One region of the Pseudoalteromonas sp. DL2-H2.2 genome, then DNA from elsewhere that is predicted to be linked to it. Evidence: predicted binding sites of a transcription regulator. Region 1 holds the regulator's gene; the other holds the start of a gene.

What was found. Region 1 encodes sigma-54, which starts transcription at its own class of promoters, with help from an activator protein. Its sites were predicted from a motif close to GTTGGCACGNNNNTNGNNT; they were not measured.
Region 2: L1285_RS19870 (FimV/HubP family polar landmark protein) is a predicted target of sigma-54. The motif match lies at 6,348-6,366, and genes of this name have one in related genera.

Annotation. Positions count from the first base shown of each region.
Region 1 covers NZ_JAKGBD010000002.1:633,038-648,361, forward strand. Annotated here, with positions in the region: gene L1285_RS05505 (KpsF/GutQ family sugar-phosphate isomerase) at 1-942, shown strand, start outside; gene kdsC (3-deoxy-manno-octulosonate-8-phosphatase KdsC) at 943-1,494, shown strand; gene lptC (LPS export ABC transporter periplasmic protein LptC) at 1,491-2,045, shown strand; gene lptA (lipopolysaccharide transport periplasmic protein LptA) at 2,035-2,574, shown strand; gene lptB (LPS export ABC transporter ATP-binding protein) at 2,571-3,296, shown strand; gene L1285_RS05530 (RNA polymerase factor sigma-54) at 3,341-4,849, shown strand; gene hpf (ribosome hibernation promoting factor) at 4,875-5,162, shown strand; gene L1285_RS05540 (PTS sugar transporter subunit IIA) at 5,165-5,620, shown strand; gene rapZ (RNase adapter RapZ) at 5,633-6,478, shown strand; gene L1285_RS05550 (HPr family phosphocarrier protein) at 6,475-6,753, shown strand; gene mgtE (magnesium transporter) at 6,931-8,289, shown strand; gene pmbA (metalloprotease PmbA) at 8,315-9,661, opposite strand; gene yjgA (ribosome biogenesis factor YjgA) at 9,845-10,366, shown strand; gene tldD (metalloprotease TldD) at 10,443-11,897, opposite strand; gene L1285_RS05575 (carbon-nitrogen hydrolase family protein) at 11,890-12,714, opposite strand; gene L1285_RS05580 (YhdP family protein) at 12,711-15,324, opposite strand, start outside.
Region 2 covers NZ_JAKGBD010000015.1:16,921-32,244, reverse strand. Annotated here, with positions in the region: gene L1285_RS19870 (FimV/HubP family polar landmark protein) at 44-6,274, opposite strand; gene L1285_RS19865 (aspartate-semialdehyde dehydrogenase) at 6,604-7,620, opposite strand; gene L1285_RS19860 (4-phosphoerythronate dehydrogenase) at 7,622-8,755, opposite strand; gene L1285_RS19855 (DUF6419 family natural product biosynthesis protein) at 8,818-9,108, opposite strand; gene fadE (acyl-CoA dehydrogenase FadE) at 9,318-11,774, shown strand; gene L1285_RS19845 (DUF6136 family protein) at 12,007-13,083, opposite strand; gene L1285_RS19840 (ABC transporter ATP-binding protein) at 13,091-13,672, opposite strand; gene L1285_RS19835 (SMP-30/gluconolactonase/LRE family protein) at 13,740-14,645, opposite strand; gene L1285_RS19830 (DUF5916 domain-containing protein) at 14,742-15,324, opposite strand, start outside.

The DNA of each region.
Region 1 (15,324 bases):
AGGCAGGTATTAGAAATAGAACAACAAGCCATTGCCGAAATTGCTCAGTATGTGGATACAAAATTTACCGCGGCCTGCGAACTTATGTTGCAATGCCGAGGTCGTATCATAGTTATAGGGATGGGCAAGTCCGGCCACATTGGCAACAAAATAGCAGCCACACTGGCCAGTACCGGCACACCTGCGTTTTTTGTTCACCCGGGTGAAGCAAGCCACGGTGATTTGGGTATGATCACCGCCGATGACGTGGTCTTGCTTATCTCAAATTCAGGTGAAACCCACGAAGTATTGGCTATCGTGCCGGTGATTAAACGCATTGGCGCACAAATCATCAGTATGACGGGCAACCCTGAGTCGAATATGGCAAAGCTGGCAGATATCCACCTGTGTATCAAAGTGTCCAAAGAAGCCTGTCCTTTAGGCCTTGCGCCCACAGCGAGCACCACAGCGACGCTGGTTATGGGTGACGCGCTGGCCGTCGCTTTACTCGAAGCCAGAGGTTTTACGGCGGACGATTTTGCCCTGTCACACCCCGGTGGCAGCTTAGGTAAACGCCTGCTGCTAACCCTGGCGGACGTGATGCATTCAGGAGAAGCCGTTCCTGTCGTTACACAAGGCTGCACCATTACCGACGCACTGGTTGAGATGTCAGGCAAAGGCTTAGGTATGACCACGATTGTCGATGCCCAGGGGCAACTCAAGGGCTTGTTCACAGATGGGGATTTACGCCGTATTATTGAACAACGACTTGACTTACACAGCACCCCGATTGAGTCTGTTATGACAAAGCACTGCACCACAGTGACACAAGATATGCTGGCCGCAGAAGCATTGCATATCATGGAGAAAAAACGCATCAATGGCCTAATTGTGATTGATGCACAAGGTTGCCCAATCGGCGCATTAAATATGCAGGATTTACTGCGAGCAGGAGTTTTATAAATGCTGTTTTCCGATCTTTACCAGCCCATAGACGACACCATTGTCCGTAAAGCACAAGCGATTAAACTGCTGATCTGCGACATCGATGGGGTATTTTCCGATGGCCGTATCTATCTGGGTAACCAAGGGGAAGAGCTAAAGGCATTTAATACCAAAGACGGTTTTGGCATCAAAGCGCTGATCAATGGCGGCGTTGACGTTGCCGTGATCACAGGCCGTCATTCACAGATTGTTCAGCAGCGCATGACTAGCCTCAACGTCAAACATATCTATCAGGGGATGGAAGATAAGTTGCAAGGTTACGCTGAGTTGAAAGACACATTGCAACTGGACGATCACGAAATTGCCTATATCGGTGATGATGCACCGGACCTGCCAGTCATGCTCAAAGTGGGCCTGTCTGTTGCTGTGCAAGACGCACATCCGATGGTGATCCGTGCTGCCGACTACAGAACCCTGTTGCCCGGTGGCTATGGTGCGGTGCGTGAACTCACTGATTTACTGCTACTGTGCCAGGGCAAATCGCTGGGTTATGAAGGCAGCAGCGTATGACCGTGCTTCGCGTCTTATTACTGATTGTATTCAGCCTCACTATGCTGTGGCTGTGGTACCCCTATTTATCGCAATCAGGTCAGGTTACCCAACGCTCCGAAGAGGTGCTGGCTAAACCCGATTACGTTGCCATCGACCTGAAACAAACCAATTATGCAGAAAATGGTCAGCTCAGCTATCAAATTACCGCTGACAGAATGGAACTTTATCAGGAGCTTGGTTTCAGCCATTTTACCGCGCCCATCTTTACGCTGCATAACGATCAGCAAAACTGGCAGCTCAAGGCCAATGAAGCCACTCTGTATGGCAATAATACGTTGATCCTGGAAGGGCAGGTACAGGCCACCAATCTGACAGCTGATGCCATGATTAAGCACATCAATGCCGACCATGTGCAGGTCGACATAAACGAAAAACATATGCGCTCTGAACATCCGGTGGAAATTACCGGGCCCAACTTAACGATTTCAGGAAAAGGCCTGGTGGCCGATCTCAACACTGAAATCATTGAACTCATCAACCATACTGAAACAATTTATTATGAGCAATAAATTAACCTGTTCCCTGATCTTACTGTGCACATTAAGTGCGTTTCATCCTGCGGCTTACGCAGAAAACTCACCCGCTGATCAGGTCATTATCAGTTCGGGCACCCAGCTGGCCCAGTTGCAAACCAATATCGGCGTGTTCGAAGAAAACGTCGAAATCATTCACGGCGAGCGTAAGATTCTGGCCGACCGCCTCGAAGTGCATCGCCGCGAAGAGCTTGGGAAAAATAAACAGCTGCTGGTCGCCACAGGCAGCCCAGCTGTGTTTCAGGAGCGTCAGGCCGATGGCACACTACTGAAAGCCACTGCTAAAGAAGTGCGTTATGACGTTGCAAACCGCATGTTGACGATTAAAGGCGGTGCCGAAATCAGCCAGGCGGGACAAAAGATCAGCGCCCAAACCATTGTGTACGACATGGAAAAGAAGCTGATCAGCGCACAACGTGGTGAGCAGGAACAAAACCGTGTTAGAACCATTCTTTTACCCGAAAAAGACAATACCAAGCAACCACAAGAGAAGGGTAATCCGTGAGTAAGTTAACCGCCACGGCACTGGCCAAAAGCTACAAGGGCAGGCAAGTCGTTAAGAACGTTGAATTGAGCGTTGAGGCAGGCAGTATTGTTGGTCTGCTCGGCCCTAATGGCGCGGGTAAAACCACCACCTTTTACATGATTGTCGGCTTGGTGCCCAGTGATAAGGGTAGCATTCACATTGATGATCAAGACATTACCTTGCTGCCTATGCACAGTCGGGCAAGGTTAGGCATTGGTTACCTGCCTCAAGAATCCTCTATTTTTCGTAAACTGACCGTCTATCAGAACCTGATGGCCATCTTGGAAACCCGTAAGGAGCTCAATAAAGAGCAGCGAGAAGTCATCCTCAACGAGTTGTTAGATGAATTTAATATCCAACATATTCGGGATAGCCAGGGTATGGCTTTGTCGGGTGGTGAACGTCGCCGGGTAGAAATTGCACGCGCCCTTGCGGCAGATCCAAAATTTATCTTATTGGATGAGCCTTTCGCTGGCGTTGATCCCATTTCGGTGTTAGATATAAAGAAAATTATCGAACACTTAAAAAACCGCGGCATAGGCGTGCTGATCACCGACCACAATGTACGTGAAACGCTGGACGTCTGTGAGAAAGCTTATATAGTGTCACATGGTGAACTCATAGCAGCAGGCACCCCGGAGCATGTTCTTGCCGATCAAACCGTGCGGGATGTCTACCTAGGTGAGCAATTCAGGCTATAGTTATAAGATTAGAAGTAAATAACAAAAAGGATTGTTAGAGATACATGAGGCAATCGCTACAGCTGCGCATGGGGCAGCAACTGACAATGACACCACAGCTGCAACAGGCCATTCGCCTGTTACAGTTGAGTACGCTAGATCTCCAACAAGAAATCCAAGAAGCGCTTGATAGCAACCCTTTGTTGGAAGTGGAAGAAGGTGAGTCTGAATCACATGACAATGAAACTCAGTCCAAATCGGATACTGAGTTAGAACAACACACAACCAATGATAATGACAGCTTTGAGGACTCGGCTGTCAGTGACTACGAACAAGACAGCGATGCTGCATTAAACAAAGACACAGTCAGTGACGATCTGGCAATGGACGTCACCTGGGACGAGTACATCAGTGCCGCCCCGGCAAGCAGCTCTGGCCCGATGCCAGAAGATGAAACCATCTATCAGGGCAAAACCACTGAGACGCTGCAAGAATATATGATGTGGCAACTAGAGCTCACGCCTTTCAGCCCAACTGACAGAGCCATCGCTTTGGCGATAGTGGAAGCCGTTGATGATGCTGGCCTGCTGACAATCAGCTGTGAAGACATTGTCGAGAGCATGAATCAAGACAATGACGACGAACACATAGAACTGGACGAAGTTGAAGCCGTACTGAAACGGGTGCAATTATTCGATCCCGTTGGTATTGCTGCGCGCAGCTTGCAGGAATGCTTGTGTATCCAGCTCAACCAGTTTGATCGCAACACCCCCTGGCTCACTCAAACCAAAGAAATCCTGACTGAACACATTGATTTGCTGGCTAGCCGCGATTATCGCACTTTGATGAAAAAGACCAAGCTCAAAGAAGCGGATCTGAAAGAAGTAATGACCCTGATCCACAGCCTGAATCCGAAACCTGCTGCCAGCATAGTGCAAGAAGAAGCGGACTATGTGATCCCGGATGTGTCGGTGAAAAAGGTGAAAGGACGCTGGGTTGTTGAGCTCAACCCGGACTCAATGCCAAAAATCAGAGTGAACGATCACTACGCCGCTATGTCTCGCTCCGTCAAGTCGAGCACCGATAGCCAGTTTATTCGCTCGCACCTGCAAGAGGCAAAATGGTTCATCAAGAGCCTGGAAAGTCGTAACGAAACTTTATTAAAAGTTACTAATTGCATTGTGCAGCAACAACAGGCATTCTTTGAACATGGCCCCGAGGCAATGAAGCCGATGGTACTCAATGATGTGGCCGAAATGGTCGACATGCATGAGTCCACGATTTCACGTGTCACTACGCAAAAGTATATGCACACGCCACGCGGTATCTATGAGTTGAAGTATTTCTTCTCAAGCCATGTCAGCACTGAAAACGGAGGAGAATGCTCTTCGACTGCAATCAGAGCATTGATCAAAAAGCTAATTGCCGCTGAAAACACAGCTAAGCCATTAAGTGACAGCAAAATAGCGGATGTATTGGCAGATCAAGGGATCAAAGTGGCTAGACGTACAATTGCCAAATACCGAGAGTCTTTGGCTATCCCACCGTCGAATCAGCGTAAAAGCCTGATTTAGACGTAACTACAGAAGGAAAATGCTTATGCAACTAAATTTAACTGGTCGACATGTAGAAATCACCGATTCGTTAAGAGACTATGTAACAAACAAGTTTGCGAAGCTAGAAAGGCACTTTGATCACATCAATAATGTGCATGTTATCCTAGATGTCGAAAAGCTGATCCAAAAAGCAGAAGCCACACTACATGTGAACGGGGGAGAAATCTTTGCCTCAACCGAACACCGGGATATGTATGCCGCAATAGACGGACTTATCGACAAGCTTGATCGCCAGGTGATCAAGCATAAAGAGAAGCTAACTCGACACTAATCATGAAACTAAGCTCATTGATTTCACAGGACTGCAGCAAAGCTGCGGTCCTTTTTAATAGCAAAAAACGCATTCTAGAGTACATCAGTGAACTGGCTCACAGCCAGCTTCCTGACAGTAATGCCCATGATATCCTGGACGCTTTACTGAGCCGTGAAAAACTCGGTAGTACCGGCATAGGTAAAGGGATCGCGCTGCCACATGGCCGCCTGCCTGGCATAGATAAAGTGGTCGCCATGCTGCTGGTTAACCAACAAGGCATTGCCTTTGACGCCATCGACAATCAACCCGTCGACATTTTTGTGGCACTCATCGTACCCGAGGGAGAAAATCAACAACATTTGCAGACCTTGGCAACAATCGCTGATAAACTTAAAAACAAGGTGTTTTGTAAACGAATCAGACAAGCTCACAATGATCAGGAGTTATTTGCGATAATTGAAGAGTTTGACAACTAACGGAGAGTTTCAGTGCAGCTAATTATTGTCAGTGGTCGTTCCGGCTCGGGTAAATCAGTCGCCCTTCGCGTACTGGAAGACCTGGGCTATTACTGCGCAGATAATATCCCAGTTAACCTGCTACCAGCATTAGTACGCAGCGTATCAGACAGTTATGATAAAATTGCTGTGAGCGTTGACGTACGTAACCTGCCAAAAGATCAGCAAGAGCTTGACGATATTCTAGAATACCTGCCTGGATTTGCCGAGCCCAATATTTTCTACCTAGATAGTGAAGACCAAATTCTGATCCGTCGTTTTTCCGAAACGCGTCGTCTGCATCCACTGTCGCTGGCCGATTTGTCGCTGGACAAAGCGATCAAGAAAGAAAAAGAGCTGCTTGATCCGCTTATCCGCCGTGCCAATATCACCATAGATACCACAGATATGAGCATCCACCAGCTGGCGGAGCGGATCCGGGAAAAAATTCTCGGTAAAAAAGACAAACAATTAATCATTACCTTTGAATCTTTTGGCTTCAAACATGGTATTCCGAAAGAAGCGGACTACGTCTTCGACGCCCGTTTTTTACCTAACCCACACTGGGAGCCAGAGCTTAAGCCTTTGACAGGTTTAGATAAACCCGTCATTGATTACTTGGCCAGCCACAGCCTGGTGCAAAAGTTTACCTGGCAGATCCAAACCTTTGTGCAAACCTGGTTGCCACACCTGGAGCGCAATAATCGCAGCTATCTGACTATCTCTATAGGCTGTACCGGCGGGCAACACCGCTCCGTCTATCTTGCCCAGACTTTGGGTGAGCGTTTTGCTCGTACTCATAGCAATGTGAAAATCCATCACCGCGAACAAGAAAAATGACACAACGCTTTGAAGATACTTTTCTGATCCAAAATAAACTGGGGCTGCACGCCCGTGCTGCCAGCGTGCTGGCCGAGCTGTCAGCCCAGTTTGACGCCAATATCACCTTATTCCAGGGCAGCAAGGAGGCCGAGGGAGACAGCGTGCTGGCGTTACTACTGCTTGAAAGCAGTCAGGGTAAAGAAGTGAAGGTCGTCTGCGAGGGGCCAGATGCCAAACGTGCTTTGCATGCCATCGGCAGCCTGATAGCCGATAAATTCAACGAATCCGAGTAGCGACCACGCGACTTACCCCTGTTCTGGCAGCGTCAGACTGCCACTTTCTCGCTGCTATCTCCCCTTTTTTAGTTATACCAATTGATATTAAAACAGCTATAATTATCATACGCCTATAATCAGTGCGCAATACACTCATGACAAGCTTAACTGTCGACTATCCAATCTGGGACGCCTATGCCTGAAGTTTTTGAACAAGACTACACACTGGAGCTTTTACAGCAAGTTACTAATGCCCTCAACAGTGGTCAGTTTGTTCAAGTCAGGCGCACATTAGCCGAAATTCCGCCGTGCGATACGGCATTGCTGCTTGAGTCCTCCCCACATAAAGTCAGAACCCAGTTGTGGCAACTGGTTGATCCGGACATACAGGGTGACGTGCTCGAGGAGCTGTCGGAAGACGTCAGGCTCAGCATCATTGCCAAAATGGAGCCTGAGCTCATTGCGGCAGCAACCGAGGACATGGACGACGATGACCTCGGTGAGGTCCTCAGGAGCCTGCCAGACCCCGTCTATCAGGACGTTATTGGCGCTATGGACTCTCAAGACCGAGCCCGGGCCACACAGGCGTTGTCTTATGTTGAGCACTCCGCCGGCGCGCTGATGAACACAGACACTGTGACCATTCGCCCGGATGTATCACTGGATGTGGTATTGCGCTATTTACGCCTTAAAGGTGAGCTGCCGGATGGCACCGATGACCTCTATGTGGTGGATAAGGACAATTGTTTTTTAGGTGCACTGCCCATCAGCGTGCTGCTGACCAGTCAGCCAGACAAGCTGGTCAAGGAGCTGATGAATGAAGAGCGTGAAACCATTCCCATTTCAATGGATGAAAGCGATGTTGCTCAGCTGTTTGAGCGCCACAACTGGATCTCAGCGCCGGTAGTCGACGATAACGCGCACTTACTGGGCCGTATCACCATCGATGACATCGTTGATGTTATTCGTGAAGATGCCGAACATAGCCTGATGAGTATGGCCGGTCTTGATGATGAGGAAGATACCTTTGCGCCGGTGTGGAAAAGTAGCCGACGTCGCTCAATCTGGCTGGGGATCAATCTGCTCACAGCCCTGATGGCCGCGTTTGTTGCCAGCTTTTTCGAAGGTACTCTAGATATTCTACCCATTCTGGCAGTATTAAATGGCATAGTGCCCAGTATGGGTGGGGTAGCGGGCAGTCAGACCCTGACACTGGTGATCCGTGGTATTGCCCTGGGTCATGTTAACGCCACCAACCAGCGCTTCTTGCTGGGCAAAGAGCTCGCCATAGGCGCACTCAACGGCCTGTTATGGTCCCTGTTGATCGCCGGGGTGATTGCTTTATGGCAGTGGGATTTTGTACTGGGTGGCGTGATTGCCTTTGCAATGTTTATGAACTTGGTCGCTGCGGGTATTGCCGGAGCCAGTATTCCGCTGATGCTGAAAAAAATGAACATAGATCCGGCACTGGCAGGCAGTGTTGTCCTGACCACAGTCACCGACATTGTCGGTATTTTTGCCTTCCTGGGCACCGCAACCTGGCTGCTTGTTTAAGCAGCCAGACACTCAGTACAATCCATCACTGACCGGCAATTTGCATGCTTTCGATCAGTACCGAGCCTGTTTGCACGGCACCACGGGTTTCAATATCTCCGCCGATGGCTTTGATTGACTTGAACATATCTTTGAGGTTACCGGCAATGGTGATCTCACTGACCGGATATTGGATCTCGCCATTTTCAACCCAGAAGCCAGCGGCACCACGAGAATAGTCACCGGTGACCGTATTGACACCCTGCCCCATCAGCTCAGTCACCAGTAAGCCCCGGTCCATAGTACGTAGCAGCGCCGCGAGATCCGGATCTGTGGCCTGTACCAGCCAGTTATGGATCCCACCGGCATGTCCTGTGCTACGCATGCCGAGACGTCTCGCTGCATAACTCGGTAACAGATAAGTTTCCAACGTGCCGTCTTTGATAATATCGCGCTCAACCGTGCGCACACCTTCCGCATCAAACGGGCTCGATGCCAGCGCCTGGCGCAGGTGCGGTTGCTCCTTAATAGACACACAAGTGTCGAATACGTCAGTGCCCAGGCTATCGAGCAAAAAGCTCGACTTGCGGTACAAGGCACCACCACCAATTGCAGACACCAGATGACCGAACAGGCTATTGGCAATATCGGCCCGGAATACCACCGGCACCCGCATGGTATCCAATTTACGGCTGTTGAGCTTGGCAAGCGTCGACTCCGCAGCCTCAATCCCCACTGAAGCGGCATCCCTCAGCTGTGTATGCACACGCGTAATTGAGTAGGCATTATCGCGCTGCATCACCCCATTCTCTTCGCCTATGACCATAGTACTCAAAGTGTGTCGGGTGCGCGGAAATCCGGCCAGAAAGCCATGGCTGTTACCATAAACACGCAAGCCCTGATGACTGGCCACACTGGCACCATCCGAGTTAACGATGCGTGGGTCAAAATTTAATGCCGCCTGCTCCGCCTCTAAACAGCGCTTTACACCTTCTTCCGGGGTCAGTGTCCAGGGATGAAACAGATCTAAATCCGGCACGTCGGTTGGCATTAAATCTGCGTCAGCCACGCCATTACAGGGGTCGTCCGATGTAAACTTGGCAATTTCAACCGCCTTTTCCACCACAGAACGTAATGCCTGTGGACCCAAGTCTGCCGTCGACGCAGAGCCCTTGTGTTGGCCTACATAGACGCTCAGACCCAATCCACCATCCTGATTAAATTCAATCGTTTCAACTTCCCCCATACGGGTGCTGACAGACAAACCTGAGGTACGACTCATCGACGCTTCCGCTGATGTTGCCCCCAGTTGCTTTGCATAGTCCAGAACGTCAGACACTGCCTGTTTTACTTCATCAATCTGCGTCCAGATGGGATCTTGTTGCTGGCTCATGTTTTTATTCCACAAATCATAGTACTGCTATAATCCTAACACAGCCTGCGCAGATGCGCTGTGACTCAGGCAAAGATTCTGCCGGGCAACCGCTACCAGCCTAATGTCTTAATGTAAACGTGACTGCTTTTTCTGACTTCTGGTATAATCTGTACACGAATAACTGAAGTAAGTGCACTAAGCATGGCTAAAAAACCGACTCAAGAGCCAGAAGAAGAGATCATCTACGTCTCCAAAAGCGAATTAAAACGCGATGCACAGCAATATCACCAACTGGGCGTTGATATCGCGCAATTGGGCAAAAAACAAAGAGAAAAGCTGCCTCTCAGCCCTGAGCTGGTTGCCGCCATGGATCTGGCAGACAAGCTACGCGGTAAGCATGATGCGTATCGCCGTCACCTGAACTTTGTCGCCAAACAATTGCGTACCACAAGTAATGTGGAAGAGTTGCAACAAGGCCTGGATCTGTTACTAAACAGAAATAACCAGGCGGAAGTGCTGCTCAATCAGGTTGAAAAACTAAGGGATGAACTCATCGCCAAGGGTGATGAGAAGATCAATGAATTACTTGAGGCACACCCGACACTGGAGCGTCAGAAGCTCAGACAACTGGTGCGCCAGGCCAAGAAAGAGCATCAGGCAGAGAAGCCAGGAAAAGGCTACAAAGAGCTGTTTCAGTTACTGAAGGAGCTGATCCTGCCATAGTCATAAAGGTAAGCTATACCGCAGTATGGCACGCTTGTTGTGCAATACTGCGGGTGACTTGGTTAAGCAGTCCCGCCTAGGCGGTCCCGCCCACAGTAAGTTCATCTATTTTCAGGCTTGGCTGACCGACCCCAACGGGCACACTCTGGCCATTTTTGCCGCAGACTCCAACGCCGGTATCCAGCTCCAGATCTTTACCAACCATAGAGATTTTCTGCATCACATCCGGGCCATTACCAATCAGCGTCGCGCCTTTGATGGGCTGCGTCACTTTACCATCCTCAATGAGATAGGCCTCAGAGGCAGAGAATACGAATTTACCCGACGTAATATCCACCTGACCACCACCAAAGTTAGGCGCAAAGATCCCTTTTTTGACCGACGCAATAATCTCACTTTGACTATGCTCACCCGGCAGCATGTAAGTGTTGGTCATTCTCGGCATCGGCAGGTGTGCGTAGGATTCTCGTCTGGCATTACCGGTCGGCGCAACGCCCATCAATCGGGCATTGAGCTTATCCTGCATATAGCCTTTTAACACGCCGTTTTCTATCAGCACGTTATAGCCTGCTGGTGTCCCTTCATCGTCAATATTCAGCGAGCCACGGCGGTTGCTCATAGTGCCATCGTCCACCACAGTACACAGGCTGGAGGCAACTTGCTCACCCACCCGCCCGCTAAATGCCGACGCGCCCTTACGGTTAAAATCGCCTTCCAAACCGTGACCCACGGCTTCGTGCAGTAACACCCCTGGCCAACCTGCGCCTAGCACAACAGGCATAGTGCCCGCCGGGGCGTCCACAGCTTCAAGGTTCACTCTGGCCTGATGAACGGCTTTGCTGACATAATGCTGCCAGCGTGGCTTACCATCGACCAACTCACGGAAATAGTGGTAATCCAGTCGCGCACCACCACCGGCACTGCCTCGCTCGCGGCGACCGTTTTTCGCCAGTAACACGGAGCAGTTTAAGCGCACTAGGGGGCGGATATCGGTTGCAAAAGTGCCATCGCTGGCAGCAACCAATACTTCCTCGTATACCGCAGACATCGAACTGACAACCTGCTCCGCTTCCGGCGCCAACTCACGAATAGCCGCCTCCACTTCCCGCAGCAATGCTACTTTTTCGGTGTCGCTCATACTCAATAAAGGCTGGGTTGCCTCAAATTGCGTGGCGGCTTTAACGTCACTGAACACCTGTACTTGCTTGTCTTCGCCTTGCTGCGCAATGCTTCTTGCCGCCATCGCAGCCTGGTTCAGTGCTTCTATGTTTATGGCATCTGAGTAACTAAAACCGGTTTTCTCGCCACTGACAGCACGCACTCCAACACCGCGTTCAATGTTATAACTGCCTTCTTTGACAGAGCCATCTTCAAGCACCCAGGTTTCATGATAGCTGGACTGAAAATACAGATCGGCATAATCCACCTTGTGCTGATGAATATACGCCAGCGTCTGCTGTAACTGCTCCCGGGTTAACTCACTGTCGGTCAGTAAATGTTGTTCAACGTGCTCGCTACCAAAATTACTCATAAAAATCGCTCTTAAATCGGTTATGTGCCGCTACAGGCATTTTCTGCCGGATGGCGTGCAGCTCAGTCAGATCTGGCTGCGCATGGATCACGCCAACCCCCTCTGGGGCTTGTGCTAAACAAGCGCCCCACGGAGACACTATCAGGCTGTGGCCATACGTTTGCCGACCATTCTGGTGGTGTCCCACCTGCGCCGCAGCCACCACATAACATTGTGTTTCTATCGCCCGAGCCTGTAATAAGGGCTGCCAGTGTGCTTCACCGGTCACAGTCGTGAAGGCACTTGGTACTAGCAGTACCTCAGCGCCCTGCTCTCGCATCGCCTGATAAAGCCCGGGAAAACGTATGTCATAACACACACTCAGGCCAAGACGACCAAAGGGACTGGCCACGGTGATCACATTCTCTCCGGCACAGGTCAGGGTTGATTCCCGGTATTGCCCGGCATTATCTGCCACATCCGCATCAAACAGATGGATCTTATTATAGCGTGCAACTTCAACCCCTTCATTGTTAAACAACAGACTGGCAGCATAATAGCGGCTTTCACCCGCTTTGATGGCGATGGTGCCCGCTGCCAGCCAAATATCAAGCTCCCGACACAGCTGTTGAAGTTGTGCAACCCACTGCTGGCTGTGTTCAGCATATGCCAGCGTCTGCTGCGGAGTTTCGCAAAAGGCCAGCCATGACTCGGGCAGGCAGACCAGAGCAGGCCGCGTAAACGTCTGTGCACGGAGTAACGCGCTTAACTGGGCAAAGTTTTCCTCAGGCTGTGTTCCTGAACACATTTGCACAGCGTAAATATGGCCGTTTTTCATGGCTTTTCCTCTGATTTTGACTCGGAAGCGGGGTCAAGTGGCCCCTCAGCTTGTTCAGGCTCAGGCTGCTTGTCGGTTTGAGGCGCCGCTGTATCTTGCCCTTGATTCTCTGAATCTGGCAATGCTGCGTCCGACTGCGCTTGTTCGTTGCTCTGCGGGTCTGCTGGCTGCACAGATTCAGCAGGTTGTGCTTGCGGCGGTTTGGGTAACTCCACTTCACGACTCTTACGATCCAGCTCGGTCACCACAGGCTCATCCATGGTACCGGTTACTTTGAATTTAATTTCGGAAATGACGCGCGCGGAGTGGATCACCTTATCCAGCGCCAAAGCGGCCAGCCCGGTCACCGGGTTCACCATCCAGCCAACAATCACCGGCAGGCTCGATGTGACCTGAGGCGCCACCGACAGTTCGTAATCAATGGCCTTAGTATTAAGATCCGCATACCCTGTAATCGATAAATCGGCAGGTACGCCATCCAACTGCGTGTCCTGGGTATATACGACCCCTTTGTTAAGTTCAAAGGTGCCATCAATTCGGTTATAGAAAAAGCCTTTGGCAAACACATCACGAAAATCCAGCTTGAGTTTACGTACCAGGGAGTCGAGGCTCAGCAGGGAAAAGACCCGAGCCCCCTGATCGCTGATCTCCGCCAGGTGTCCTTCCCCAAGTTGCCATTTCACCGAGCCATCCAGGCTGGCCACATCAAAATTGTAGGGCGCTTTAGCCCAGCTCAGCGCAAACTCAATATCCGCATTGGAATCCTGAACGCTGGAGGTAATATCAAACTCTTCCATAAGCTGGCCAAAGTCACTGCTCTCTAGTGTGCCGTTAAACTGCGAGCGACCATTTTGCCAGCTCCCATTCCCCAGCAACACATGATCGCCTTTATCCACTCGCAACCGAGAGACTTGCAGGGCTTCACCAGTGCCCTGTAAAGCCAGGTTAACCCGGTCGAGCTGGTACTGAGCTATGCGACAATCATCACAGTTAAATTCAATGGCCGGAACAGCCGTCAGCCATTGCTCAGAGGCTTCTGGCTCGGCTGCCGTTGTATCCGTTGCCATGCCTTCGGCCACGGCATCACCGCCAACCGGCTCAATTAAATTAAGCCTCAGGTAATCAGCCTGGATCTGAATAGGTTGACCCGCTTTGCTATCGGGAAACTGTACCTGGGCTCTTAACTCTTTGCCGTTCAAGCGCGCTAACAACCCGTCAGCATCTGGGCGCAGGCTGAGTTCGAAATCATTGAAACCCATATCAAGCGCATTGAATTGGGCTACCTGAGCGCTCAATTCTCCAAAAGCAGGTAAGATGCCGGGCTGCTCTGACGGTTGCTCAAGCTGTTCGATAATGCGATCAATAAACGGCAGCCAGGGCTCCAGGGACAGGTGTGGTTGAATGATAGCAACGTTAAAGCCTGACTGGCTTAATGCCCGATTTTGCTCAGCAAAAATCAGCTGAGCACGGTCAATCAGCCCGCTGCTGTTATCGAGAATACCATCAAAATAAAGCTGCTCACCGAGCGTGACACTGATCAAGTTGGAAATGTCGTCACCACGTACCTGCGCCGTTAATGGCAAACGCTCATCTGCCAGCTTGCCAACTGGCGCTGGCAGGTCAATGCGGGCGCCAAGCAAGTCCGATGTAAAGTTCGCATCATAACTGAACCCCTGCGCCGTAAAATCGAGCGTTAAATGCCCCGCCAGCAGGGCTTTGCCCTCGATAAAGCCATCCATCAGGCCCTGGGTCAGTGGCATGAGTTTGTCACTGGCTGCACTGAGACGTGTATCTATCTCAAGCTGATAACGCGCGCTATCTCCCTGCCCAGATAAACTAAACAACAAAGGCATGCCGCGCCACAGCGCCCGGGTATTATCCAGCTCAATGTTGTCATCGATAAATTTGAGCGTGCCACTGAGCTTATCGAGTGCCATTCCGGGCTGCGCCAGATACAGAGCATTGTTATTGAATTCAACCGTGCCCATCACATTGACATCCAGCGAAGTTAAGTCGATTAACAAGTCCACATTACCTGTGACGTCCCCCTGTACTTGTGCCACCTGCAGAATGTCCGCCAAGGGATCGGCAATCGGGGTGGCGCTAAAGAAAGGCGCCAAAGTACTGGCTTCGGTGGTATGTGCGATATTGACGGTCAACAGGTCGCTTTGTTCAAGATCCGCAAGGCTGACGACAACGCCGTGGTTTAAGGTCTGATTAAGGAGCTGCCCCCCATTGGCTGTAATATCCATGCGCTCATCGGCAAAGTGCAATGTCACATCGCCATTTTGTAAAGCGGCCCAGTCCGGCGCGAAAGCAAACTGAGCCTGATCTATCCGGGCCAGCACTTCAAAGCGACCCGACTGTGCCCGGTAAGGGAATTGTCCCAGCGGTCCGGACAACAGCACCTGAGTATGGCGCAGCCGCCCGCCCTGGATCCCGTTATTGAGGTAATTTACCAGGTTTTCATTCATCAGTTGTAGCGGGAAGTAACGTCCCGCGATACTGGCATTGCCACCAAAGACATCGGCATATAAATCCAGTTCTGGCTCTTCGAACAAGCGTAAGTGCATTTCCAGCGCAACGCTTAGATCCGCATTGCTGAGCCAC
Region 2 (15,324 bases), on a different contig from region 1:
CGCCGATAATACCAATCTCATCGTATCCTTAGTGAGCGGCGGCTTATTTAATCTGCTGCTTCAGTGCCTGAGCTTCTGCCTGAACCGACTCAGGGCCGTTACTCAGGATCTCCTCAACGGCGTTTTGTGCCGAGTCAAAGTCGCCAATTTCAATATAGGCACGAACCAGGTCGAGCTTAGCAGCATATCCGTCTTCTTCCAGGTCAACATCCGTGGCGTTTTCACCGGCCAGCAACTCTTCAAAATCACCTAATCCTACATCCATATCTGGTGACTGATAGGGCTCTTCCAGTGCCGGTTCGTCATCGCTTTGAGACAATAAGTCATCAATTTCTAGATAATCTTCATTCGTTGCTGCCGAATCTGCATTGTCGTCACCGAGTTCATCCGTTGCAGGCTCGTCAATGTCCTCAATTTCCAGGTCCTGACCCAGCTCCTCACTTAACAGCGCATCAAAATCCAGCTCTGGCTCGTCTGACAGCTCAACATCTGACGTATCCGGCTCTACCGACTCATCCAGTAACGCGCTGAAATCGGTGTCGTTCAACTCTGCCAGAAACTCATCTTCAATGGCAGCTTCGTCGATGTTGATTTCGGGGTCCGGAGTATCTTCCTCGTCGTCATCCAGATCGGTTAGCTCATCCAAAAAGGCATCCGGCTCTTGCGGCAACTCAGGCTCAGCAGGCGTTTCTTCCTCAGACGAATCACTTTGTGCAAACTCTGCCAAGTCCTCATCTGAGAGCATTAGATCGGATAAATCATCATCCAGGTCTTCCAGCTCAAGCTCACCCTCCGGCTCCGATTCCATCGCACTCAGCGCGTCTTCTTCGTTAAACTCAGGGAAGTCTTCTTCCGCCAGTGCATCATCTGTCAGTGTATCGTCTGTCAGGTCGTCTTCTAACGGCGTTTCTTCATCTGCTGAGGCTACTTGCTCTGATGCCTCTTCTGCCTCCGACTCTGCAGCTTGTGGCTCGTCATCCAGAGCCGCCAGCGCGTCGTCTTCTCCAAATTCCGGGAAGTCTTCTTCCACGATTGCATCATCTGTCAGAGGGTCGTCTGTCAGGTCATCTTCTGAAGGCGTTTCTTCATCTGCTGAGGCTACTTGCTCTGATGCCTCTTCTGCCTCCGGCTCTGCTGCTTGTGGCTCGTCATCCATGGCCGCCAGCGCGTCGCCTTCTTCAAACGCCGGGAAGTCTTCTTCCGCCAGTGCATCATCTGTCAGTGTATCGTCTGTCAGGTCGTCTTCTAACAGTGTTTCTTCATCTGCTGTGGCTGCTTGCTCTGGTGCCTCTTCAGTCTCCGGCTCCGCCGCTTGTGGTTCGTCATCCATGGCCGCCAGCGCGTCGTCTTCTTCAAATGCCGGGAAGTCTTCTTCCGCCAGTGCGTCGTCTGTCAGAGGGTCGTCTGTCAGGTCGTCTTCTAACAGTGTTTCTTCATCTGCTGAAGCTGCTTGCTCAGGAGCCTCATCAGCCTCCGGCCCCGCCGCTTGTGGCGCGTCATCCAGAGCCGCCAGTGCGTCCTCTTCTTCAAACGCCGGGAAGTCTTCTTCCGCCAGTGCGTCGTCTGTCAGTACGTCGTCTGTCAGGTCATCATCTAGCAGCGTTTCTTCATCTGCTGAAGCTACTTGCTCTGATGCCTCTTCAGCCTCCGGCTCCAACGCTTGTGGCTCGTCATCCATGGCCGCCAGCGCGTCGTCTTCTTCAAATGCCGGGAAGTCTTCTTCCGCGATTGCGTCGTCTGTCAGAGGGTCGTCTGTCAGGTCGTCTTCTAACAGCGTTTCTTCATCTGCTGAAGCTGTTTGCTCTGATGCCTCTTCAGTTTCCGGCTCCGCCGCTTGTGGCTCGTCATCCAGCGCAGTCAGAGCGTCGTCTGTCAGGTCATCTTCTAACAGTGTTTCTTCATCTGCTGAAGCTGCTTGCTCTGATGCCTCTTCAGTTTCCGGCTCTGCCGCGTATGGCGCGTCATCCAGAGCCGCCAGTGCGTCCTCTTCTTCAAACGCCGGGAAGTCTTCTTCCGCCAGTGCATCATCTGTCAGTACGTCGTCTGTCAGGTCGTCTTCCAACAGTGTTTCTTCATCTGCTGAAGCTGCTTGCTCTGATGCCTCTTCAGTTTCCGGCTCTGCCGCGTGTGGCGCGTCATCCAGAGCCGCCAGTGCGTCCTCTTCTTCAAACGCCGGGAAGTCTTCTTCCGCGATTGCGTCGCCTGTCAGTACGTCGTCTGTCAGGTCATCATCTAGCAGCGTTTCTTCATCTGCTGAAGCTACTTGCTCTGATACCTCTTCAGCCTCCGGCTCCAACGCTTGTGGCTCGTCATCCATGGCCGCCAGAGCGTCGTCTGTCAGGTCATCTTCTAACGGCGTTTCTTCTGATGCGGGTGTTTCGTCTTGTGCTGCACCTTCTGCCTGTTCAAATGCCGTGGGCTCACTATCCTGCTCACTGCTTTCTTCCAGCTCAATCTCAAAATCGGGACCATCCAGGTCGTCAAAGTCACCACCAAAATCTAATAACTCGTCACCATCCTCATCCAGCTCGTCATCAAGCAAGCTGGACGGTTCTTCCTGTTCTAAACTTTCCGCAAGTGCCCTCTCCGTTTCACTCATTGCAGACTCGGGCTCGGCGTCTAGATTGATTACATCGGCCTCAGATTCATCCATTTGTAATTCAGGATAACTACTCAGCTCTTCGCTGGGTATCACCGGGTCAAGCTCGGTCAACGCTTCGTCTTCAGACAAATCTATGTCTTCGTCCGCGAGCGGATCATCACCCAGGTCAATCTCAACTTCATTGTCCAGTTCGCTGTCCACCTCAGAATCGAAGTCATCGGCTTCGGCTTCCAGCGCCTCAAGCAGCTCATCAACATTTTGCAACTGAGGTGGCGTATGAGTTTCGGCTTCTTCTGCTGGGTGTACCAGCTCTTCGGCAAATTCGTCGAGTAACTCGTCTTCAGTTTCTGCTAACGCGGGTTCATCCTGCTCAATGTCAGAATCGGCCTCGTCCAGGTCCAGATCAGTAGACGGTTCAGCTTTGTCATGCAGGGACTGAAGATCGGCTTCCTCTTCCAGCATACCATCAAGGTGACCGTGATCCGTTGTTGAAACAGCCTCGTAGTCAGCCCCCTGTTCGTCCTCTAACTGGCTGTCGATATCATCCGGCGCTTCTGCCAGCAGCTCGTCTTCTGGCTCAGCCTCAGGCTCATCTTCTAACAGGCTGTCGATATCGTCCGGCGCTTCTGCCAGCAATTCGTCTTCTGGCTCAGCCTCCGGCTCGTCTTCTAACAGACTGTCGATATCGTCCGACTCTTCTACCTGCAATTCGTCTTCTGGCTCCGCCTCCGGCTCATCTTCTAACAGACTGTCGATATCGTCCGGTTCTTCTGCCAGCAATTCGTCTTCTGGCTCCGCCTCCGGCTCGTCTTCTAACAGGCTGTCGATATCGTCCGGTTCTTCCGCCAGCAATTCGTCTTCTGGTGCTGCATCCGGTTCATCTTCTAACAGGCTGTCGATATCATCCGGCTCTTCTGCCAGTAGCTCTTCTTCTGACTCAGTCTCAGGCTCATCTTCTAACAAGCTGTCGATATCGTCCGGTTCTTCCGTCAGCAATTCGCCTTCTGGTGCTGCATCCGGTTCATCTTTTAACAGGCTGCCGAGATCGTCCGGCTCTTCCGCCAGCAACTCTGCTTCTGGCTCAGCCTCCGGCGCTTCTTCTAACAGACTGTCGATATCGTCCGGCGCTTCTGCCAGTAGCTCTTCTTCTGACTCAGCCTCAGGCTCATCTTCTAACAAGCTGTCGATATCGTCCGGTTCTTCCGTCAGCAATTCGCCTTCTGGTGCTGCATCCGGTTCATCTTCTAACAGGCTGTCGATATCATCCGGCTCTTCTGCCAGTAGCTCTTCTTCTGACTCAGTCTCAGGCTCATCTTCTAACAAGCTGTCGATATCGTCCGGCTCTACCGCCAGTAGCTCTTCTTCTGGTTCAGCCTCCGGCGCTTCTTCTAACAGGCTGTCGATATCGTCCGGCTCTTCTGCCAGTAGCTCTTCTTCTGACTCAGTCTCAGGCTCATCTTCTAACAAGCTGTCGATATCGTCGGGTTGTTCGTCAGGCAATGCATCACTATCCTGTGCTTCGGCCAATAACGCGTCAATATCATCGCCTAGATCAAGGTCAGGTTCGGCTGCCAGTGTATCGTCAGAGGCTTCATCGTCCTGCGCCTCAGCCAATAACGCGTCAATATCATCATCTGGATCTACATCAGGTTCTGCTGTCAGTGTATCGTCAGAGGCTTCATCGTCCTGCGCCTCAGCCAATAACGCGTCAATATCATCATCTGGATCTACATCAGGTTCTGCTGTCAGTGTATCGTCAGAGGCCTCATCGTCCTGCGCCTCAGCCAACAACGCGTCAATATCATCGTCTGGATCAAGGTCAGGTTCTGCTGCCAGTGTATCGTCAGAAGCTTCATCGTCCTGCGCCTCAGCCAACAACGCGTCAATATCATCATCAGCGTCGAGTTCTGCTGTCAGTGTATCGCCAGAAGCATCACCGTCCTGCGTCTCTGCCAATAAGGCGTCAATATCATCATCAGTGTCGAGTTCAGCATCTGCAGCCTGCGATGCGTCTGCGCCGCTATCCTGCGCTTCGTCCAGCAGGCTGTCGATATCATCAACATCGAAATCGTCTTCAGCAATATCCGGTTCATCATCCAGCGCGCCATCGAGCAAATCGTCGATATCATCGGCACTGAGCAAGCCATCATCTGTCGCTGCTCCGTCAGCCGCTGGGGACTTTGGGGGCGACTCTCCCACTTCATCTATCAGGCTATCTATGTCGTCCAGATCAAAGTCGTCATCCGCTGCACCAGCCTCTTCCAGGCTTTCCTCTGCCAGCTCTTCACTCAATGCAGCAAGCGCGTCATCACTGACATCCAGGGTATCATCATCGGTGCCTTCACTAACCTCGTTGAACAAGTCGTCAATATCATCGGCACTGAGTATGTCGTTATCGTCTTTTGCCGACTCTGCATCGACATCCAGAGTGATCTCATCACCCAGACTGTCATCCCCTTCGTCGAAATTCTGCTGTAAAAAGTCATCCAGGTCATCTGCACCAGCCTCTTCGCTGTTGTCCTCAGACTCGTCATCAAACACAATGTCGTCGTTCAGTAAGCTGTCCAGTTCATCCTGTTCGAGTGTGTCACTGCCCTCTTCAAACGCATCATCTTCCAGGCTGTCAAAGACGATTTCGTCATCTGGCAGAATATCGTCATCCAGCTGAACGCCTTCATTGAGTGCATCGTCCGCATTATCGTGTGGAATATCGAGGTCGAGGGGATCCGCTGCAGCGGCTGCTGTTGCTGCAGCTGCGGCGCCGGCTGCTGCAGGAGCCGGAGACTGCGGCAGGAACTCATCGTCTTCCTCGGCTGGTTTTGCCTTGCGTTTACGCATACGCATCACCACCGCACCTATGATCAGCAAAGAGGGAATGGTGGCAAGTAAGGTCACAACGAGAGGGTTGGCAAATAGCTTAGCAACACTGAACTCGGCGTCCGCCTTTGCCTGCATTTGCTGCTGCGCGATCAACTCGTTTTGCATGTCGATCACGGCTTTAAGTTGCTGCTGAATTTCACTGTCTCTGCCGAGCTGATCCTGAACATTTTTGAGCTCTTCAGAAATATTATTCAGCTTTTTCTCAAGCTCGTTATTTTCCTGGAGGATCTCTTCTACACTGCGTACAGACGTTTTAAATTGGGTTTGTAAATCAAGCAGGCGAGAGTCTTGCTCCATCTTAAGTGATTTGAGCTCATTGGTGAGCGCTTCGCGCGCTTCTTCAACATCGACCTTACGCGCTTGTGTCACACGTTTGTCGGCAGCGTCTATGGTCGCCTGATCAAGCTTGCCGCTTTTTTTCAGCTCCCAAAGCTCATCATCCTGATCCGATTTTTGCCGCGCAAGTTCCGGGTTAACACGACGAATTTCGGCCAGAGTCGGGATTTTCAGATACGCGCCGTCGCGCATGTGGTTGAGGTTGTTGTCCAGAAAAGCCTGCGGGTTTTTCTCGTACAGCGCCTGCATCACCTGATAAATAGAAACCGAGTCGCTGGGGCGGATTTTGTGCGCGATACGCCATAGGGTATCTGTTGGCTTAATCGGGCCAACTGAACGCCCCTGAAGACCGAGGTCCACCCCTTTAGGACCTTTAAGAACGGTCCCATCCTGAGTGTGAACGGGCGCTGCAATAAGGGCCATTGCTAAGATACAAATAAAGGCTAAACCGCGCATGCTGTTCCTTTGTATACTCTTCTTGCGTTGCCCTGGCGGCGACGCGACTACTGAATTGTGCTTAATAGGGCTTGTGCAAGCTCTGTTCCAATTGCCAACTATAAACCAGATAACGGCGAATATCCATCGCCAAAGTATTGAAAATTAACATTCTTATCATGCTTTTTAATGAGTTAGCCGGGCTTTATTTAAGCCCCTGATTATTCTCAAGGATAGACGAATTACACCGACATGGCGCAAGAGAAATGAAAAGTGGCAAAATGCTGCCGTCAGGAAGCGACAACAAAGGAAGGTCAGGATCTGTCATAAGCGACAAACCCTGTAACAGATCACAAATAGTGTGCGATTAACTCTTCAGCAATTTGTACGCTGTTGGTCGCGGCACCTTTGCGGGTATTATCAGACACAACCCACATGTTCAGACCGTGAGGATGTGAGATATCCGCTCTCAGGCGGCCCACATATACAGTATCGTTGCCGCTGGCATCGCTGACCGGTGTGGGGTAATCCTGCTCATCTTCGATCAGTTCCACGCCTGGTGCCTCATTCAGCAATTGCTTGATATGCTCAAGATCGTAAGGCATGCGGGTTTCCAGGTGGATGGCTTCCGCATGGCCATAAAAGACCGGCACGCGCACAGCGGTTGGGTTAACCATAACACTGCTGTCACCAAGGATCTTCTGTGTTTCCCAGACCATTTTCATTTCTTCTTTGGTGTAACCATTGTCCTGAAATGTATCAATCTGTGGGATCACATTAAACGCGATTTGCTTGGTGAAGACCTCGTTTTCCATCGGCCTTGCATTCATCAGGTTAGCCGTTTGCTTGGCCAGTTCGTCCACCGCTTCTTTGCCTGCACCAGAGACCGCCTGATAGGTAGACACATTGATACGATCAATTCCATAAGCGTCATAAATCGGCTTTAACGCCACCATCATCTGAATCGTCGAACAGTTTGGATTGGCGATGATGTTACGATTGCGAAAATCCGCCAGGCTTGCGCTGTTGACTTCTGGGACCACCAAAGGCACGTCATAGTCGTATCTGAAGTGCGAGGTGTTATCGATCACCACACAGCCCGCTTCTGCCGCTATCGGCGCATACTGCTCAGAGACGCTACCGCCAGCTGAAAACAGGCCAATATGAGCCTGACTAAAGTCAAACTCTGCGACATCGAGCACGGTAAGCGTTTCGCCGTTAAACTCAATTTCTTCACCTGCGCTGCGGCTGCTCGCCAGCGGGTACAGGTTGCCAACCGGGAACTTGCGCTCTGCCAGTGTTTCAATAATTTGCTTACCAACCAGCCCGGTTGCCCCGAGCACCGCCACATCATATTTCTGCGACATATTATTCCTCATTCGAATTAACTACTTTAAAACCAAGCTGCTGTAACTGTTGCCCACACTGTGGCGCATTTTGTACCGTGAGGGTATTAAACTCGCGGCGCGGGGGATAGTTTTTACGCAACATATCAAACCCCTGACTGGCGATATTACTGCGCATCAGGCCATCATCACGACGAATATCATAGACCAGATGCACCAGTCTGCCGAGTTCCTGTTCACTGAGCGTATGCTCCGCATAGCAAGAAGTCAGTGCTGGTATAGGTAAAAACGACTCCAACGATTTACTCGCTTCTACGCCTAACTGGCTGCACAAAGCCTGGTACAACATCTGAGTACCGCGCGCTTTGCCTTCCAGCGTATGGCCGGCAATGTGCACAGAGGCAAATAAGGTGTGTGCCAGCAGCGGCATCAGAATATCGGGTTCGTTTTCCCACACATCCAGCACCAGATCGATTGACTGACCGCCCTCAAGCGCATTTAACAACGCCTGATTATCAATCACATCGCCCCGACTTGCGTTAATCACCAGCATATCAGGCTTAAGTGCCGAGATCCGCTGAGCATTAAGCAGATGGCGCGTCTGATGCGCCCCGGTCCGAACTAAAGGCACATGAAACGTAACAATATCGGCTTGCGCCAGCAGCTCATCAAGTGGCATATGCTGAGCCAGCGTACCGGACTCATGACGCAGTGGGTCGCACAGCAATAACTCAATCCCGCTGGCAGCCAGTTTGTCGTGTAAACACTGGCCGATTTTGCCAACCCCAACAATACCCAGCTTTTTGCCTTGCAGATTAATCGCTCTGTGCTGCGCATACGCATACAGAGCACTGATCACATACTCAGCAACGGCAACCGCGTTACAGCCGGGGGCACTGGCAAATCCAATACCACGCTGCGTTAGCAAGGGCCGGTCGATGTGATCAACACCTATGGTTGCGGTGCCAACAAACTTGAGCTTCGATGCCTCGGCCAGCAGTGTGCTGTCAACCTGAGTCACAGAGCGGGTGAGCAACACATCGGCGTCAATCAGTTGCTGTGGGCTCAGGCTGCGGCCATCAAAACGCTGTACAACCCCAAGATCAGAGAAAAACTCTTCAACCAGGGGCATATTCTGATCTGCAAGGATCTTCATTCATTCTTCCCAAACGATACACGGACCCTTTATTGTACCGCAGCCACCGCCTGGACAACAGACTAACGTTTGTGAACCCCAATACTGATGGCCGCAAACATCACGCAAAGCAAAAATATCACCAGCACTTTAATACTGGGTTGCTCGGTCAAATTGATCCACGGACTGACCAAAAACGCCTGTACATTACACCAGGCTAGAAACATGGCAATGATACTGGCGCCCTGATAGCCGTAAATGGCGCACAACACGCAACTGACAAGGTTAAGAAAAACAGCAGGCTGATAAAGATGAGCTGAAAGCAGCATAGCAAAAAACGTCGCAGACGCGACACACAATGTTCCATATTGCATGACAATTCCCTCCTAGAATGATCTCCTAAACTATAGGCAAGAACTTAAAAACTACAAACCAATTACATAAAAACAACACCAACATGGTTAACTCGCGTGGTAAATAATTAGCAACTAAAATGAAGATAAGATGCTTTTTAAGCTTGAAATCACTGGTCCAACAAGCTAGCCTAGCCAATGTGGTCAGACCTCTTACAAGGAATAACAACATGACACTTTTATTTACACTCGCTTTAATCGCACTGGTTAGCGCTGCCTGCTACCACCGTGCGAGCTGGAACACCTGTCTGGGTGTTGCTGCGGCGACGTTGCTAATTGGCACCTTCGCCGGGGCCTTTGGCGCGTTTGCCTGGTTAATCTTCTTAGCCATTGCCATCCCTCTATCAATGACTAACGTGCGTCAGCAGTACATCGTTGCCCCCCTGTTCAAGGCGTTCAAAAAAGTCACGCCGAGCATGTCAGAAACCGAAAAGTCCGCTATCGACGCCGGTACCACCTGGTGGGAAGCCGATCTGTTTTGTGGTAATCCAAACTGGAATAAACTTCACCAGTATCAGGCGCCACGCCTGACTGCGGAAGAGCAAGCCTTTATGGACGGCCCGGTTGAAGAAGTATGTGCAATGCTGAACGACTGGGAAGCAACCCACGAGCTGACCGACCTGCCGCAGGAAGTATGGCAATACCTGAAAGACAAAAAGTTCTTTGCCATGATCATCAAAAAGCAATACGGTGGTCTGGAGTTTTCGGCCTATGCGCAGTCTTGCGTTCTGCAAAAGCTGACCAGTAAGTCGACTCTGCTGTCTTCTATCGTTGGTGTACCTAACTCATTAGGTCCGGGCGAATTACTGCAGCACTATGGTACACAAGAGCAAAAAGATCATTACCTGCCTCGTCTGGCAAAAGGCGATGAGATCCCTTGCTTTGCCCTGACTTCTCCGGAAGCCGGCTCTGATGCATCATCTATCCCGGATTTTGGTATCGTCTGTAAAGGTGAATGGGAAGGCAAAGAAACCTTAGGTATTCGCCTGACCTGGAATAAGCGTTATATCACGCTTGCACCTGTAGCCACCGTATTGGGCCTGGCATTCAAAATGCGCGACCCGGATGGCCTGCTTGGTGACAAAAAAGAAATTGGTATTACCTGTGCGCTGATCCCAACCAGCACCCCGGGTGTTGAAATTGGCCGTCGCCACTTCCCACTGAACGTCCCATTCCAGAATGGTCCAACTCAGGGTGAAGATGTCTTCGTACCGCTTGATTTCATTATTGGTGGTCCGAAAATGGCAGGTCAAGGCTGGCGCATGCTGGTTGAGTGTTTGTCAGTGGGTCGCGTGATCACACTGCCGTCTAACTCAACCGGTGGTATTAAGTCTCTGGCGCTGGCCAGTGGAGCATACAGCCGTATCCGCCGTCAGTTCAAACTGCCCATTGGTAAAATGGAAGGGATTGAAGAAGCACTGGCTAAACTGGGTGGTTACGCCTATAGCAGTGACGCAGCGGTAAGCATGTCAACGGGTGCCGTCGACTTAGGTGAAAAGCCGTCTGTTATTTCTGCTATTTTGAAATATCACCTGACAGAGCAAATGCGTGATTCAACCAAGCATGCTATGGATATTCATGGCGGTAAAGGGATCTGTCTGGGTCCAAATAACTACCTGGGCCGCGGTTATCAGGGTGCGCCAATTGCTATCACAGTAGAAGGTGCAAACATTCTGACCCGTAACATGATAATCTACGGTCAGGGCGCAATCCGCTGCCATCCTTTTGTACTGGCTGAGCTCAACGCCTGTACCATTAAGGATAAGGAAGAAGCGCTGAACAGCTTTGATCAGGCATTAATGGGCCATATTGGCTTTACCATTTCTAACCTGGTTCGCACTAAGTGGCTGGCCCTGACTGGCGGTCGCTTCAGCAAAGTACCATTTAACGATGAAACGGCAGATTACTATCGTGCTGCTGCACGCTTTAGTGCCTCGCTGGCACTGATGTCTGACATCTGTATGGCCGTTTTTGGTGGTTCACTGAAACGTAAAGAGCGTATTTCTGCGCGACTGGGCGACTTGCTAAGTTACCTGTACCTGGTTTCTGCCACACTGAAGCGTTACAACGATGAAGGTCGTCGTAAAGAAGACTTACCTTACGTTCAGTGGGCTTGTCAGGAACATTTGTACCTGTGTCAGCGCGCTCTGGCGGATCTCATTAACAACATGCCGTCAATGGCGTTGCGTGGTCTGCTTAAGCTGATCCTGTTCCCATTCGGTCGTCCGGTCCGTAAGCCGACGGATCAGATGGAGCACAAACTGGCGCAGCTTCTGCAAACGCCAAGCTCAGCCCGTGACCGTCTGGCTTCACACATTTACCTGCGCGATGAGCCACTGAACCTGATTGGTAAACAAGAGCAAACACTGAAGGACATTCTGGAAGTGGAGCCGCTGTTCGACAAAGTGTGTCGTGCCAAAGGTGAAAAACTACCGTTCATGCGCCTGGACAAAGTGGCCGAAATGGGTCGTGAATGTGGTGCGCTGAACAACGACGAAGCCGACAAACTGGCAGCCGTCGAAGCGAAGCGACTGGCCGTTATCAATGTGGATGACTTTGATCCGGCTGATCTACTGGCTGGTAAAGCCAGAGTAGTTGCAAAAGACGCGGGCGCTAACGCCGCGTAACTTGTCTCGAATCTAAGGCCAGCTAAGCTGGCCTTTTTTATGCCTGCTATTTATACCAATTTCACTTAATACCTGTTCAATTTGACGGAGCAAATATGACGCTAACTGTGTTAAAAACTTCTCATTTAGAACCTTATACCTTAGACATAGGTTCACAAATTTTTGCCTAGTTATCGAACATATTTTCTCGCCTCAAAATAGAACACTTAATTAAGCAAATTGGTATTACCACTCAGATAAACAACACTTTAATCATCATCACAGTGACACTGAAACTGCCCCAGGCCACAGCCAAACGTTGTGGATGGCGCTGAACCACCCACATCAGTAGCGGGCTGCCCAATATCACAGCCAGGCTGAATGGCTCGCCATCGAGCAGTAGTACACCTCCCAGCCAGCTCACCAAGCTTACTCCGTAAATCAGTAATGACTGGCTAAGTACAAGCTGAGAATACACACCCAGACCGCGCCAATAGGCTCTGCGCCCGGCCACCTGTTTGTTGGTATCCAGATACAGGCTGCTCCACCACAACTGATTCACGAGCAGTATGACTAACGTATAGTAGTGCAAAAGATCTGGCCGCTCTTTGGCAATGATCAAACCGGCCCACAGTGTCAGTAATGACGCCCCCGAGCGCCACAGCAACATCCAGGGAGAAGCTTGGATAACATAGTACCAGAAGCTTGCAAGGTTTAGCCGGGGCTGCGGCAGTGTTACCCGGAACCTGGGCCTGATCCAATCCAGCGCCAGCCAGAGTAAAATAACGGCCAGATAAATCTCGATAGTGGGGACCAACCAGATGGCTACAAAAGCAACCAATATTGCGCTCAGCAAGGTCTGCGGGCGATAGAGTAAAGCCAGGGCAAATAGCCACTGAACCAGCATAAAGCCTGGCAGCTGCGGCGCCTGCCAGAGCTTATCAATGCCAATACTCATTGTCAGGATGAGCGCCGCAATAAACAAACTATGACATGCCAGTAAGAGGAGCCAGTCAGCGGCATATTGATGTAACCGGCTACGCAACAAGGTAGGATGAAACACGCGATGCGCGGTGTCCATGATTGCAGGTTTAACGGCCTGTAGCAGTAAGCTCTGCAGCAGCACAAAGCCAAATGCTACCTTTATGGCCAGGTCATGCGAGTCGAAAGACACCAGTTTACCCAGGCCATAAAACACGCCAATGATAAGCTGAGGAATAAAAATAAAAAACAGCGTCACAAACATCAATGAGAATTGCTGCAGCTGTTTCATCAGCACAGCCAGCGCCGTGCGCCATGCCCGGTATCGATACTGATAAAAATGTAACATCACTACCTCACCCAAATAATGGCTGAGTGGCAAAGCCTATATCAATAAAAGCCAGGGGTTCATGACAGCTTATGATCACCTGGGCAGGATGGTGCTTCAGCCAGCCCAACAATACATCGAGACTAGCATGATCCAATGCAGCACTGGGCTCGTCCAATACCAGATAAGGCGTATTACGCATTATAGCGTTGATCAGCTGACACTTTTTCTGATTACCGGATGACAAGGCGCCATAGCGGGTATCCAGAAATGGCTCAAACCCCAGTTGAGCTATCATCAGTTCAGGCCAGGGACACGCCCAGCTTTTGACGGTTAATTGTAGCAACTGCCGGGCTGTCAAAAATTCCGGATAGGGGATTGAATCGCTGGCCAGTGCGACCACTTGCTGCGCTGCAGGCTGTGGTTGCCCGTCAAATAACACAGCGCCATGAAAGGCATCATCCAGACCAGCAATGATCCTAAATAAGGTGCTTTTCCCCTGCCCGTTTGGCGCTTCAATGCACAGCTTTTGCTCAGCCAGTGTCGCGCTATAGTCAGAGAAAACCGGGTCGTGCAGGTACACTTTGCTCAGGTGTTTTATTTCTATCATACAGGTCCTTGATTGTTGCCTGTTCCGATATTAACAAAACACCTGAGCCGGGCATATGCGGCTGTCGTTACAAAGTATGTCGGTTAAAAGCGCGTCCTGCGTATTGAGAAATAAAAGTTTCAATAGCGCCGCGCTTTTGCATGGTCACAAACACCTGCTTACCATCTTTGCCGCCAAAGGCAATATTGGTCGGATACTTGCCCTTCAGCGCAACCTTGCGCAAAAGCTGTCCTTGCGGTGAAAGGATAGCCACTTCGCCTGCGCCATAACGGGCTACATACAGGTTGCCATTTTCATCACAGCGCATGCCGTCCAGACCATGCTCGGTAAATTCGTAAAACAATTCTGGCGTGCCAGTCATGCCCTGCTCATCGAGTGGAAATGCCCAGATACGGCGCTGCACGCTCTCATTAACATACAAGGTCCGGTTATCCGGACTGACTTCTATGCCATTGGTGGTGCCCATATTGGCCCGCAGCAACTGAGTCTGACCATCGGGAGAGATCCGCCAGACTTGCCCCTGGCTGTTTTGCCAATCCGGATCGCTGGCAAAGAGCACACCGCTGTCACTGATCGCCAAATCGTTGGGCTGGTGCATGTGCGGGTTATGGGCCAGCACGGCAACCGATTTATCGGGCGATACTTTCAGCACGTTGTGACCGGTATAATCGGCGATATACATATTACCCTGCGGGTCGAAGCGGATCCCATTTCCTGTGCTTCCCTTGGGCAGGGTCAGATACAGGTTTGCTTTATCGCGCTCCCTCACCTGACCGATAGTGCCCTGCTGAGCAAAATTGACCGCATACAACACGCCATCACGGTCCACAGCCGGACCTTCTACCCCGTCAGTAAACATCCCATCCGAAACCCAATCCTGCGCCTGATACAAGTTGGTTGTGTTCTGATGAGCGATGCACGAGGCTAGCAAGCTCAGCGCTGCGCCCACAATCACGGTATGTCTTATTGGCATTGCCTTGTCCTTGAATATAAAAAACTCAGTATGCGACGCTGAACACGCGCTGTGAATTGAGAAATATTCACACAACGAAGGGCTGCACTGCGTTTGTCAGAACTTATACCTGACTTTCACTAACACCGAGTCTTGCATCGGTGCCTGCCACAACTGTTTTGCGCTCTCCAGCCAGGCCTGTGCACCAATCTGGCCCCGGGGTAAGCTGTCTCCCACAGCAGCACCGCGGCGATAGACTAAGAACAGATCGGACAAAGCCCCCACCCGGTAACGCAGCTTAAACTGGCTGGACAGGCGGCGGTCCTCAAAGCTGGTGTCCACATTGTGTAACAGCTGGCGCAGGTTCTCCTGTAATGCAAAAACCTGATCGCTACGCGCCTCAAGGACTGCCCATTCCAAAGTCGAAGAAAATTCCAGCTTGTCGGTGATAAGGCCGCTCACCTGAATTTTATTAACGAAGAAATCCCGCTCATACTGAGTGACCTGATCGGTATCACTTGCCACTAACCAGCCATCCCCGGTGCGGTAAAAGTTATTAAATTTCAGCGTCCAGTTTGGGTGCGGCAGCCAGGTCAAGTCGACCGCATATTGCTGCGTACTGCCTGCAAACCCTTCCTGGTCATACTCAAAGCTGGCAGCCCAGGAGAATTTTCCGATATAAGGACTGATATACATTACC